3 regions of the Peribacillus sp. YIM B13477 genome follow, and region 3 is predicted to be linked to each of the others. Evidence: riboswitches for the same ligand, from Rfam matches in the RefSeq annotation. Region 3 holds a riboswitch; each other region holds the start of a gene.
The links. A riboswitch is a leader RNA that binds a small molecule or an ion and turns the genes downstream of it on or off. The one in region 3 is predicted to bind S-adenosylmethionine.
Positions count from the first base shown of each region.

Region 1: it holds a riboswitch for S-adenosylmethionine, as region 3 does, so the genes downstream of both, ACFX4H_RS09860 (methionine biosynthesis PLP-dependent protein) here and ACFX4H_RS18325 (O-acetylhomoserine aminocarboxypropyltransferase/cysteine synthase family protein) in region 3, are expected to answer to the same signal.
Region 2: it holds a riboswitch for S-adenosylmethionine, as region 3 does, so the genes downstream of both, ACFX4H_RS19065 (5-methyltetrahydropteroyltriglutamate--homocysteine S-methyltransferase) here and ACFX4H_RS18325 (O-acetylhomoserine aminocarboxypropyltransferase/cysteine synthase family protein) in region 3, are expected to answer to the same signal.

Region 1 is NZ_JBHZPD010000002.1:640,678-643,955, forward strand. It holds gene fumC (class II fumarate hydratase) at 1-1,100, opposite strand, end outside; SAM riboswitch class I at 1,427-1,540, shown strand; gene ACFX4H_RS09860 (methionine biosynthesis PLP-dependent protein) at 1,627-2,739, shown strand; gene metC (cystathionine beta-lyase) at 2,736-3,278, shown strand, end outside.
Region 2 is NZ_JBHZPD010000006.1:275,999-279,276, reverse strand. It holds gene ACFX4H_RS19075 (glycerol-3-phosphate responsive antiterminator) at 1-378, opposite strand, end outside; gene ACFX4H_RS19070 (hypothetical protein) at 551-970, opposite strand; SAM riboswitch class I at 1,127-1,228, shown strand; gene ACFX4H_RS19065 (5-methyltetrahydropteroyltriglutamate--homocysteine S-methyltransferase) at 1,534-2,637, shown strand; gene ACFX4H_RS19060 (hypothetical protein) at 2,782-3,278, opposite strand, start outside.
Region 3 is NZ_JBHZPD010000006.1:134,952-138,229, reverse strand. It holds SAM riboswitch class I at 1-42, opposite strand, end outside; gene ACFX4H_RS18325 (O-acetylhomoserine aminocarboxypropyltransferase/cysteine synthase family protein) at 160-1,470, opposite strand; SAM riboswitch class I at 1,571-1,678, opposite strand; gene ACFX4H_RS18320 (thioredoxin family protein) at 1,824-2,132, opposite strand; gene ACFX4H_RS18315 (toprim domain-containing protein) at 2,136-2,501, opposite strand; gene gcvH (glycine cleavage system protein GcvH) at 2,596-2,979, opposite strand; gene ACFX4H_RS18305 (arsenate reductase family protein) at 3,075-3,278, opposite strand, start outside.

The DNA.
Region 1 (3,278 bases), on a different contig from region 3:
AAGTTATAGATGATGACTGGTTTGAATACATTCAATTCAAAGTTACCTTGGCTTGCTGCAAAGCCAATTGTAGCATCGTTACCCACGATTTGTGTCGCAATCATGGTAAGCGCTTCACTTTGGGTCGGATTGACTTTACCTGGCATGATGGAGCTGCCCGGCTCGTTTTCCGGAATGGCTATTTCTCCGATTCCGCTTCTAGGTCCACTTGCCAGCCATCTGACATCGTTTGCAATTTTCATTAAATCCGCCGCCAATGCTTTCAAAGCACCGTGTGCATAGACGATTTCGTTATGGCTAGTCAATGCATGGAACTTATTATCAGATGTGACAAAAGGATATCCTGTATCCGCTGCAATTTGTTTGGCGGAAAGTCCCGGGAATTCTTTCTTTGTATTGATTCCGGTTCCTACAGCCGTTCCGCCTAGAGCAAGGTTCAATAGTTTTTGGCTGCTTTCCTCAATCATCGCCAAATCTTTATCGAGCATCGCTTTCCAACCGGAAATTTCTTGTCCTAATGTTAATGGTGTAGCATCTTGAAGATGTGTCCGGCCGATTTTCACGACATCCCAAAATTCTTTTTCTTTTGTATCGAATGTATCACGAAGTGCTTTGATGGCAGGAACCAATTTTTCAGCGACTTCCATAAAGGCTGCAATATGCATGGCGGTCGGGAAAGTATCATTTGAGCTTTGTGCCTTGTTAACATCATCATTCGGATGAAGGATTTCCGATTCACCATTTTCTTTTAACCATTCATTCCCTTTGTTAGCGACCACTTCATTCACGTTCATATTACTTTGCGTACCGCTTCCCGTTTGCCACACTACAAGCGGGAAATGTTCATCAAGCGTACCTTCAAGGATTTCGCCGCAAATCTTGACGATGGCGTTCTTTTTAACTTCGGAAAGGTCACCAAGATCATAGTTCACCTTTGCAGCAGCTTGTTTAACGTATGCAAATGCACGAACCAATTCAATCGGCATTTTTTCGTTACCGATTTTAAAATTGTTACGGCTTCTCTCAGTTTGTGCTCCCCAATATTTATCAGCAGGAACTTTCACTTCACCCATCGTATCTCGTTCGATTCTGTATTCCATGTATTCTCCTCCTAAGTTTGCACTATTCATTGAAGAATTTTTGCATATGAAATGAATAATGTCGGATTATTCTTTCTCTCCATACATTGTACAAACTTTATTATTTTAAAGCAAAAATATCCCGCTGACCCTTTCCATATTTCTGGAAAATCCTAGGCCGTTCATATTTAGATGAAAATTTGGATATTCTTTTTTGACACATAAAGTGTAGGCACCTCTAGGCTTCAATTGACCTGGCCATGAACACAAACACATCATCACCCCCAAAATGTCCTTGACAGCGTTTTGTATATATAGTAAATTCAAAAGAAATTGAATAATCTAAACTCTTATCGAGAGAGGTAGAGGGAATGGCCCGATGACACCTCAGCAACCTTCATTTGTTTCAAACCAATGAAAAGGTGCTAATTCCACAAGTTTATGAACTTGGAAGATAAGAAGAATGACTCGTCCCTACTTAATCAAAGTCTTCTTCTTAAAGAAGACTTTTTTTTATTTTATTTAACTCAAAGGAGCAGTGAAAACCATGTATAAACCTGAAACATATCTTGCTCAATTAGGAAATCGCAGTGAAACGGCGACAGGAACAGTCAATCCGCCGGTATACTTTTCAACAGCTTTTCGCCACGAAGGAATCGGTCAATCGACGGGATTCGACTACACAAGGACAGGTAACCCTACCCGCCAGCTATTGGAGCGATCCATCGCCGATCTGGAAAAAGGAGACCAAGGCTATGCCTGCAGTTCAGGAATGGCCGCCATCTCCACTATACTCGCCCTTTTTAAATCCGGGGATGCGTGGATTGTCAGTGAAGATCTTTATGGCGGTACATATCGGCTGTTAGAACAAGGTTTTAAAAAATGGGGATTGCAGTGTGACTATGTAAACACTTGTTGTTTGGAGGATATCGAAAAAGCCATCACTCCTCACACGAAAGCCATCTTCATCGAAACTCCCACTAACCCTCTTATGCAGCAAACGGATATTAGCGCCGTTGCCGCATTGGCTAAACGATATAATTTATTGCTAATCGTTGATAACACTTTTTACACGCCTCTTATTCAACAACCCATCTTGCTTGGAGCTGATATTGTGATCCACAGTGCAACCAAGTATCTCGGTGGTCATAATGATGTGCTCGCCGGACTGATCGTTGCTAGCGGCGCTGAATTATGTGATGCACTTGCCTTCCATCATAATGGCACTGGAGCTGTCTTGAGCCCATTTGATTCTTGGCTGTTGATGCGCGGAATGAAAACCCTGGCATTGCGGATGGAGCGTCATGAAAAGAATGCCAAGATACTTGTAGATTACTTATCGGAGCATGATTGTGTTACGGACGTATTGTATCCAGGCCGGGGCGGCATGATTTCTTTCCGCATCATTGATGAAGCGGCGGTCAACCCATTTTTACAATCGCTCTCATTAATTTCCTTTGCAGAAAGCCTGGGAGGAGTTGAAAGCTTCATCACCTATCCTGCCACACAAACACATGCCGATATACCGCTTGAAGTCAGAACGGCAAACGGGGTTTGTAACCGACTGCTCCGCTTCTCCGTTGGCATCGAGGATAGCGACGATTTGATTGGTGACTTGCAGCAAGCATTCGCACATGTAAAAAGGGAGGCACTACGATGACAGATCAAAATTTTAGCTTTGAAACGAAATTACTTCATAATCAACATAAATTCGATCCGGCAACGGGCGGTGTGAGCGTCCCCATCCAGCATGCATCGACTTTCCATCAATCCGATATCGATCAATTCGGCAAATATGACTACAGCAGAAGCGGGAACCCAACCCGCGAGGCACTTGAAGACATCATTGCCGAACTTGAGGAAGGCACTCACGGCTTTGCCTTTTCATCAGGTATGGCTGCCATTTCAACAGCCTTCCTGCTATTGTCTGCCGGGGATCATATCGTCATTTCCGAAGATGTGTATGGCGGAACGTTCAGGATGGTCACAAGCGTATTGAACCGTTTCAATATTGAGCATACCTTCGTTGACATGACAGACCTTGAAAGTGTCAAAGCGGCGGTTCAGCCAAATACCAGGGCCATATACATTGAAACGCCTTCAAATCCTTTACTTAAAGTGACCGATATTCAAGCTGTATGTGATATCGCAAAAAAAGCCGGTGCCTTAAGTTTTGTTGATAATACATTCTTGACGCCC
Region 2 (3,278 bases), 140 kb from region 3:
TACTTCGATATAATCCGGCTTGGTTTTCTGCACCAGCTTATAACTTTTCTCAAGTGCATGTGAGTCAATTAAAAAGATTCGCTGGATGGCAATGACCCCCTTTTGCTTCGCCTTCAATATAACGCTTGATTTAGTCGAAATCAGCCCATAGGGGTTATATTCCTGACAAATGAATTCTGTCGCGTACTCATCACTTCTTATGCCATGGATCAAATCGACATGATAAATCATTTTCTTATTATGCTGCTTTGCCATCATACTTACATTTTTCAATTGTGAGATATGCAAATCAAGAAACACACCTATTTCATAGGAACTTTCTAGAAATCTTTCAAAATCCTTCATGCTTGCTGAAGCAGGCAAAATCTTCTGATCCATCATTATCCTCCTCATTCCCAGAAAAACTCAAAACTTCAAGTCATTTAGTATATTTTAAAGAACTTGATTTATCAAACACATTTTTTCATGAGCCATGTAACCTTAACACTATCATACCTTTCACACCCTTTATAGTTTGCGGCTAAGGATATATGTAAAATATCCCCTTGAATCATAAAGAAAGTTTCATTTTCAATGCACCTTCGACGAGTTCATACGATTTAATTGTGCCAATGGGAATTTTTCTCACGATGCTCCAAGCATTAACATTCATTTTGATCGCTCTTTTTTCATATTCAAAAAATGGCGGTCTGTTAAATATCCTTTGGTTGATGAAATTCCTGTCAATGGGTTCCATTTCTACTAATTCAAATGAAATCGTTCTTTTGTCCACATGAACCGGTTTTAATGTAATCCGGAAAGCCACATTTTTCTTAAACATCATTTTTTTCACTTCCATCGTTCCGGAAAGCTCAATATGCTTTGGCGTAATTTCGACTTTAATATCCTGACCAGATGATTTCATTTTTATGATTCTCTCTATCATGGCTTCAGTTACCGTAATCGGTATGCCATTTTTGAATGGACTCATCCTTGCATTCCCTCCCCACTCAAAGCATATGCCGGATTCCCTGATGCCGTTAACATTCCAGCCCGGATTAATAAACGGTATATTCGAAATATTCCGGTTCCACCCCTTGACCTTCATAAAAACTACCTGTATAGTCATAGTTAATTTAATAGACAACTCTTATCCAGAGAGGTGGAGGGACTGGCCCTTTGATGCCTCAGCAACAGACTGATCTTGTACTGTGCTAATTCCAGAAGTGTAAAAACTTGAAGATAAGAAGAGTATATAGCTTTGTTGCCAACACCTCTTCTTATTTTTAAGAAGAGGTTTTATTTTGGCTGTTTTCACATACTTTGTTGCTATTTACCAGGTAATGGGTTGTGGTTGATTTCCCCTCAAGATGCTCGCTTTCCGCGGGGCGGGCGGTGAGCCTCCTCGGCGTAAACGCCTGTGGGGTCTCACCTCTCCCGCTGCTCCCGCAGGAGTCTCGCACTTCCGCTCCAATCAACCTTAAATAGTTTCGTTTAAAAACAACAATCTTTACGAAAAGAGCTTTTATTTTTAAAAGGAAAGAAGGAATCAACATGTCAATCACATTAACGAAAGCACCATTCAGGGCGGACCACGTCGGAAGTTTATTAAGACCGGAACGTTTACATATTGCCAGAAAGGACTTTAAGGAAGGTACCATTTCAGCTGAGCGGCTTCGTGAAATTGAAACTGAAGAAATCAATCGGATCGTCGATAAACAAATCGAAGTTGGTTTAGAGGCCGTTACGGACGGTGAGTTCAGACGGACATGGTGGCACTTTGACTTCCTCGAACATTTAAATGGCATCGAGGGTTATGTAACTGAAAAAGGCCTTACATTCGATGGTGTCGAAACAGAGAGATATAATGTTCGCAATACCGGGAAGGTTTCATTCAACCCTGAACATCCCTTCATTCGTGATTTCATTGAATTGAATAAAGTCGTGAACGGACGTGCCGTTGCCAAGCAAACCATTCCCAGTCCGAATCAATTATTTGCTGCAGGCATTCATAATGAAGACGTCTACCCTGATATTGAAGACTATGCAAATGATATCATCAAAGCCTATCAGCATGCTTTGAAAGCCTTTTATGAAGCAGGTGTGCGTTACCTTCAATTGGATGATGTATATATTGCCAGACTTTCAGCCCCGGATTTCCAGTTCAAAGATGGAAAATATACGAGGGAACAATTAATCGATCTTGCACTTCGGGTCATTAATGGCGCATTGGAAGGCAAACCAGAAGACCTTATCGTCACTACCCATCTATGTCGCGGAAACTACCAGTCGACATGGGCGTTTGAAGGAAGCTATGCCCGTATCGCCCCAACTTTATTGGCAAAAGAAAAAGTGGATGGATTCTTCTTGGAATATGATGATCAACGCTCAGGGGATTTCAAACCATTGGAATACATTCCAAATGGCGGTGCACGGGTCGTACTTGGTGCCGTCACTTCAAAAAATGGAGAAATCGAGGACAAGGAAGCTGTTAAGGCACGCATTAAAGAAGCATCGCACTTCGTTCCGCTCGAACAATTATGCTTAAGCCCTCAATGCGGCTTCGCCTCCACACATCACGGCAACAAGCTAACCGAAGCACAGCAATGGGAAAAGCTGAAATTCGTCGTTGATGTAGCGAAAGAAGTATGGGAATGATTATTTTACGGAGACTTTAAAACTTATTTACAGGATTCGAACAACCTAATCGGCTTCAATATAAGCGTGCCGATTAGGTTTATACTTAAAACCCTAAAACTGAAAGCAAACAAAAAAAAGAACGGCCATCTGGACGTTCCCTTTTTACTTGCAGCTATCGTCATCATCCTCCATTTTCTTCACGAATATATCATCCGTCACCCTATCTTCCAGCTTGTTCCTCAAGGCCAATTCCGCAGCCTTCCCATCACTAGGCGATCCGTCCGAGAAATACATCGGAAACAGGGAGAAAAACATAATGTAGAAAGAAAAATAGATAAATTGATACCAGATTACCGAGCTGTCCAGGATATTCTGATACACTAAGCTGTATATGATCAGCATGCTGATTAAATTAAAGATAGCCCCCCCTAAATAGATCAGGGTATTCGTCAATCGATTATCATGTTTCAAACCCTTGAACTCGCAAGTCCCATTCCAAAAATAATATTTCCTCACCTCTATGTTCCGAAAGGCGAAAAGCTTATTACCACACCCGATCAAGATTTTCTTTTCCGATCCCCCAAAGATCGTAACGAAGAAAATATGCCCGCTCAAATGTATCAGTGTAACGATCGGCATGATCAAAAAAAAGGAAAATA
Region 3 (3,278 bases):
CGGGTTTCATCGGGCACATCCCTCCACCTCTCTTGATAAGAGCTAATATATAGAATATTTGTACATCATTAAGTTCTTTAGTATGGAGAAATTTTATCATAGATAAAAAAGGAGCGCAATGTATATTATTTCTAGTACAAGAATGAACAGGAACTTTGCTTAAAGCGTTTTGGAAGTCAAGGAGACGATGTTCGTCGCCTTTTCAATTGCCTGCTCCAAATCTTCTATTAAGTCGTCTACATTTTCAATCCCAATCGATAAACGGACTTGATCGGCACTTACACCCGCTTTCGCAAGACCTGCCTCATTCAATTGTTGATGGGTGGTACTTGCTGGGTGGATGATCAAGCTCTTCGCATCCCCTACATTCGCCACATGGGACCATAATTCCACCGAATTGATAAGTTTTGCCCCAGCTTCGCGATTACCTTGAATCCCAAATGTGACGACAGATCCAGCTCCCTTTGGCAAATATTTATCCGCAAGGGCTTTATCGGGATGATCCTCATCACCAGGATGTGAAACCCAGGTCACGGCAGGATGGTTTTTTAAATATTGAATGACAGACTTGGTGTTTGATAGATGCTCTTTCATCCTTACATGCAGCGTTTCAAGTCCAAGCGTAAACTGGAATGCACTTTGGGCACTTAGCGTAGGGCCCAAATCACGGAGTAACTGGACTCGGGCTTTCGTTATGAATGCGGCAGGGCCAACTGCCTCGGCGTATACCAGACCGTCGTAACTAGGGTCAGGCTCCGTGAAGCCAGGATAGTTTGGCGAGTTCCAATCGAATTTTCCTCCATCCACGATGACACCGCCTAGCGTCGTTCCATTTCCAAGAAGCCATTTTGTAGCGGAATGGATGACAATATCCGCTCCAAAATCAATTGGTCTGCAAAGATACGGTGTTGCGAAGGTATTATCAATGATTAAAGGTATGCCGGCTTCGTGGGCGATTTCCGCTACCGCTTCAATATCGAGCACCCTCAAACTTGGATTTCCGATCGTTTCAGCAAAAATGGCTTTAGTTCTTGGTGTAATCGCCCTTTTAAAATTCTCAGGGTCATCGGGAGAAACGAACTTCACTTTGATCCCATATTTAGGAAGAGTGTTTTCGAAAAGGTTATACGTACCGCCATATAATGTAGAGGCTGAAACAATCTCATCCCCTGCGGCAGCAATATTCAGGATCGAAAGTGAGATGGCGGCCATTCCGCTTGCCGTTGCCAATCCGCCGATACCGCCTTCCAATAAGGCCATTCTTTCCTCAAAAACGCTGACCGTGGGATTATGAAGCCGTGAATATATATAGCCATTCTCCTTTAGGCCAAATAAATTCGCTGCATGGTCGGTATCCTTGAACAAGTATGCATTGCTTTGGTAGATAGGAACGGCACGGACACCTGTTTCATCAGCTTGCAGACCGCCATGAACACTCAATGTTTCGAAACGCAACTTTTTCTCTGACATATAATTTCACCTTTTTTCTATGGATTTAGTTGGATTTATATGAAATCTGGCTTTTTATAAACAAAAAAACCACTTCTATAAGAAGAGGTTTCAAGAACACACCTCATCTACCAGAGCCAACACTCTGCAGGAATTAGCACCGTATATAAAAATTTATACCGGTTGCCGGGCTTCGTCGGGCCAGTCCCTCCGCCACTCTTGATAAGAACTATTAAATTCTGCCATTACTTAATTCAAAATATAGCATTTTAGATTAAATCAGTCAATGAATTGTTAGAATATTCTTTGTTTATTTCCTACTCTCATTCTAATGTCAGTAACAAAGAAAACCAACCGCGGTTCTGGTTGGTTTCCTAACTGATTTCCTTAAGCAATCCGTACAAATAAGGAACGGATTGAAAGGCATATATTTTCTTGTGCAGCTGCCCTTCTTTGAAAAGCAATAAGCAAGGAACACTTTCGATTTCATATGATTCGGCAATTGCTTGGATATAGTTCATATTCATTTTGCCTGCCTTCAATTCGGGGAAAAGCTCCAAGGATATCGTCAGCATCTTGGAGGCCACCTGACAGGTTCCGCATAAAGGTGTATATAAATATAAGCAAAAGGTTTCCCCATTTTCAACAGCAAGCTTACACTCTTCTTCTTTCCATTCCTGCATCAATTAGTCGTTCACCCTTTGACTTAAAAATTTCATTTTCACATTCATATTGGCAGATAGGAGCACAGTTGCGATATGATGTTCGGGTGAGCTCTCCACTTCTTTGTACATTTTATTAATATACAGGTGGTTCGCTTCCGGCATTTCCCTTCGGAACTGCTTCCGCAGCTTTTCTCCTGATTCATCTGCGTCAAAAAGGAGATAAACATCACGGTCGATCAATTCATCCACTAATTCATCCAGCTTAGTTAATGATATGGTCCCATTCGTACATCTTATTTCCACATCTTCATTTAAAACGGAGGCAACTTTTCTTCTATCGGAACTGCCTTCTACAATGATCACTTTATCGAATTCGCCCCACTCCATGTCATCACTCCATCTCACGAATTATGTGCGCAACTCACCCACTGTACAAATGAAAAAGAGAGCAGGCCTTTTCAGTCCCCCCTCTCCTTTCTTTTTAACCGTTGATTAAACTCTCATACTCTTCAGCGCTCATCAAGTTTTCAATATCACTGCTATTAGATGGTTCAAGCACGACCATCCATGCCTTTTCATAAGGAGACTCATTTACATATTCAGGGTTGTCACTTAAATCTTCGTTCACTTCAACAACCTTGCCACTGATAGGTGCATAAAGTTCAGAAACGGTCTTAACGGATTCAACGCTTCCAAATGGTTCGTTCGCTTTCAATTCATCGCCGATTTCCGGAAGCTCAACGAATACGATGTCCCCTAGCTCGGACTGTGCGAATGCCGTAATTCCAATGCGCACTGTTCCATCTTCCGTTTTGACCCATTCATGTTCTTTAGTGTAACGAAGTTCTTTTGGTGTTGTTGTCATAATTAACCCTCCATATGTACATCTTATTTTATCTATTCCATTATAAGGTAGATTGTTTGTTTAAGTAAGGAATTAACCAAATATTTTGTGAAATTTCAGTTCCAAACCTGTTCGAATTGCTCTTCTTTGAATCCTACCGTCACTTTGGTGCCATCCGTAACAATCGGCCTTTTCAGAAGCATTCCATCTGTGGACAATATATCAAGCATCTCTGCTTCAGAAGCTTCTTTCAGCTTATCCTTTAAGCCCAGCTCCCGATATTTTTGACCGCTAGTATTGAAAAACTTCTTCAACTCCAA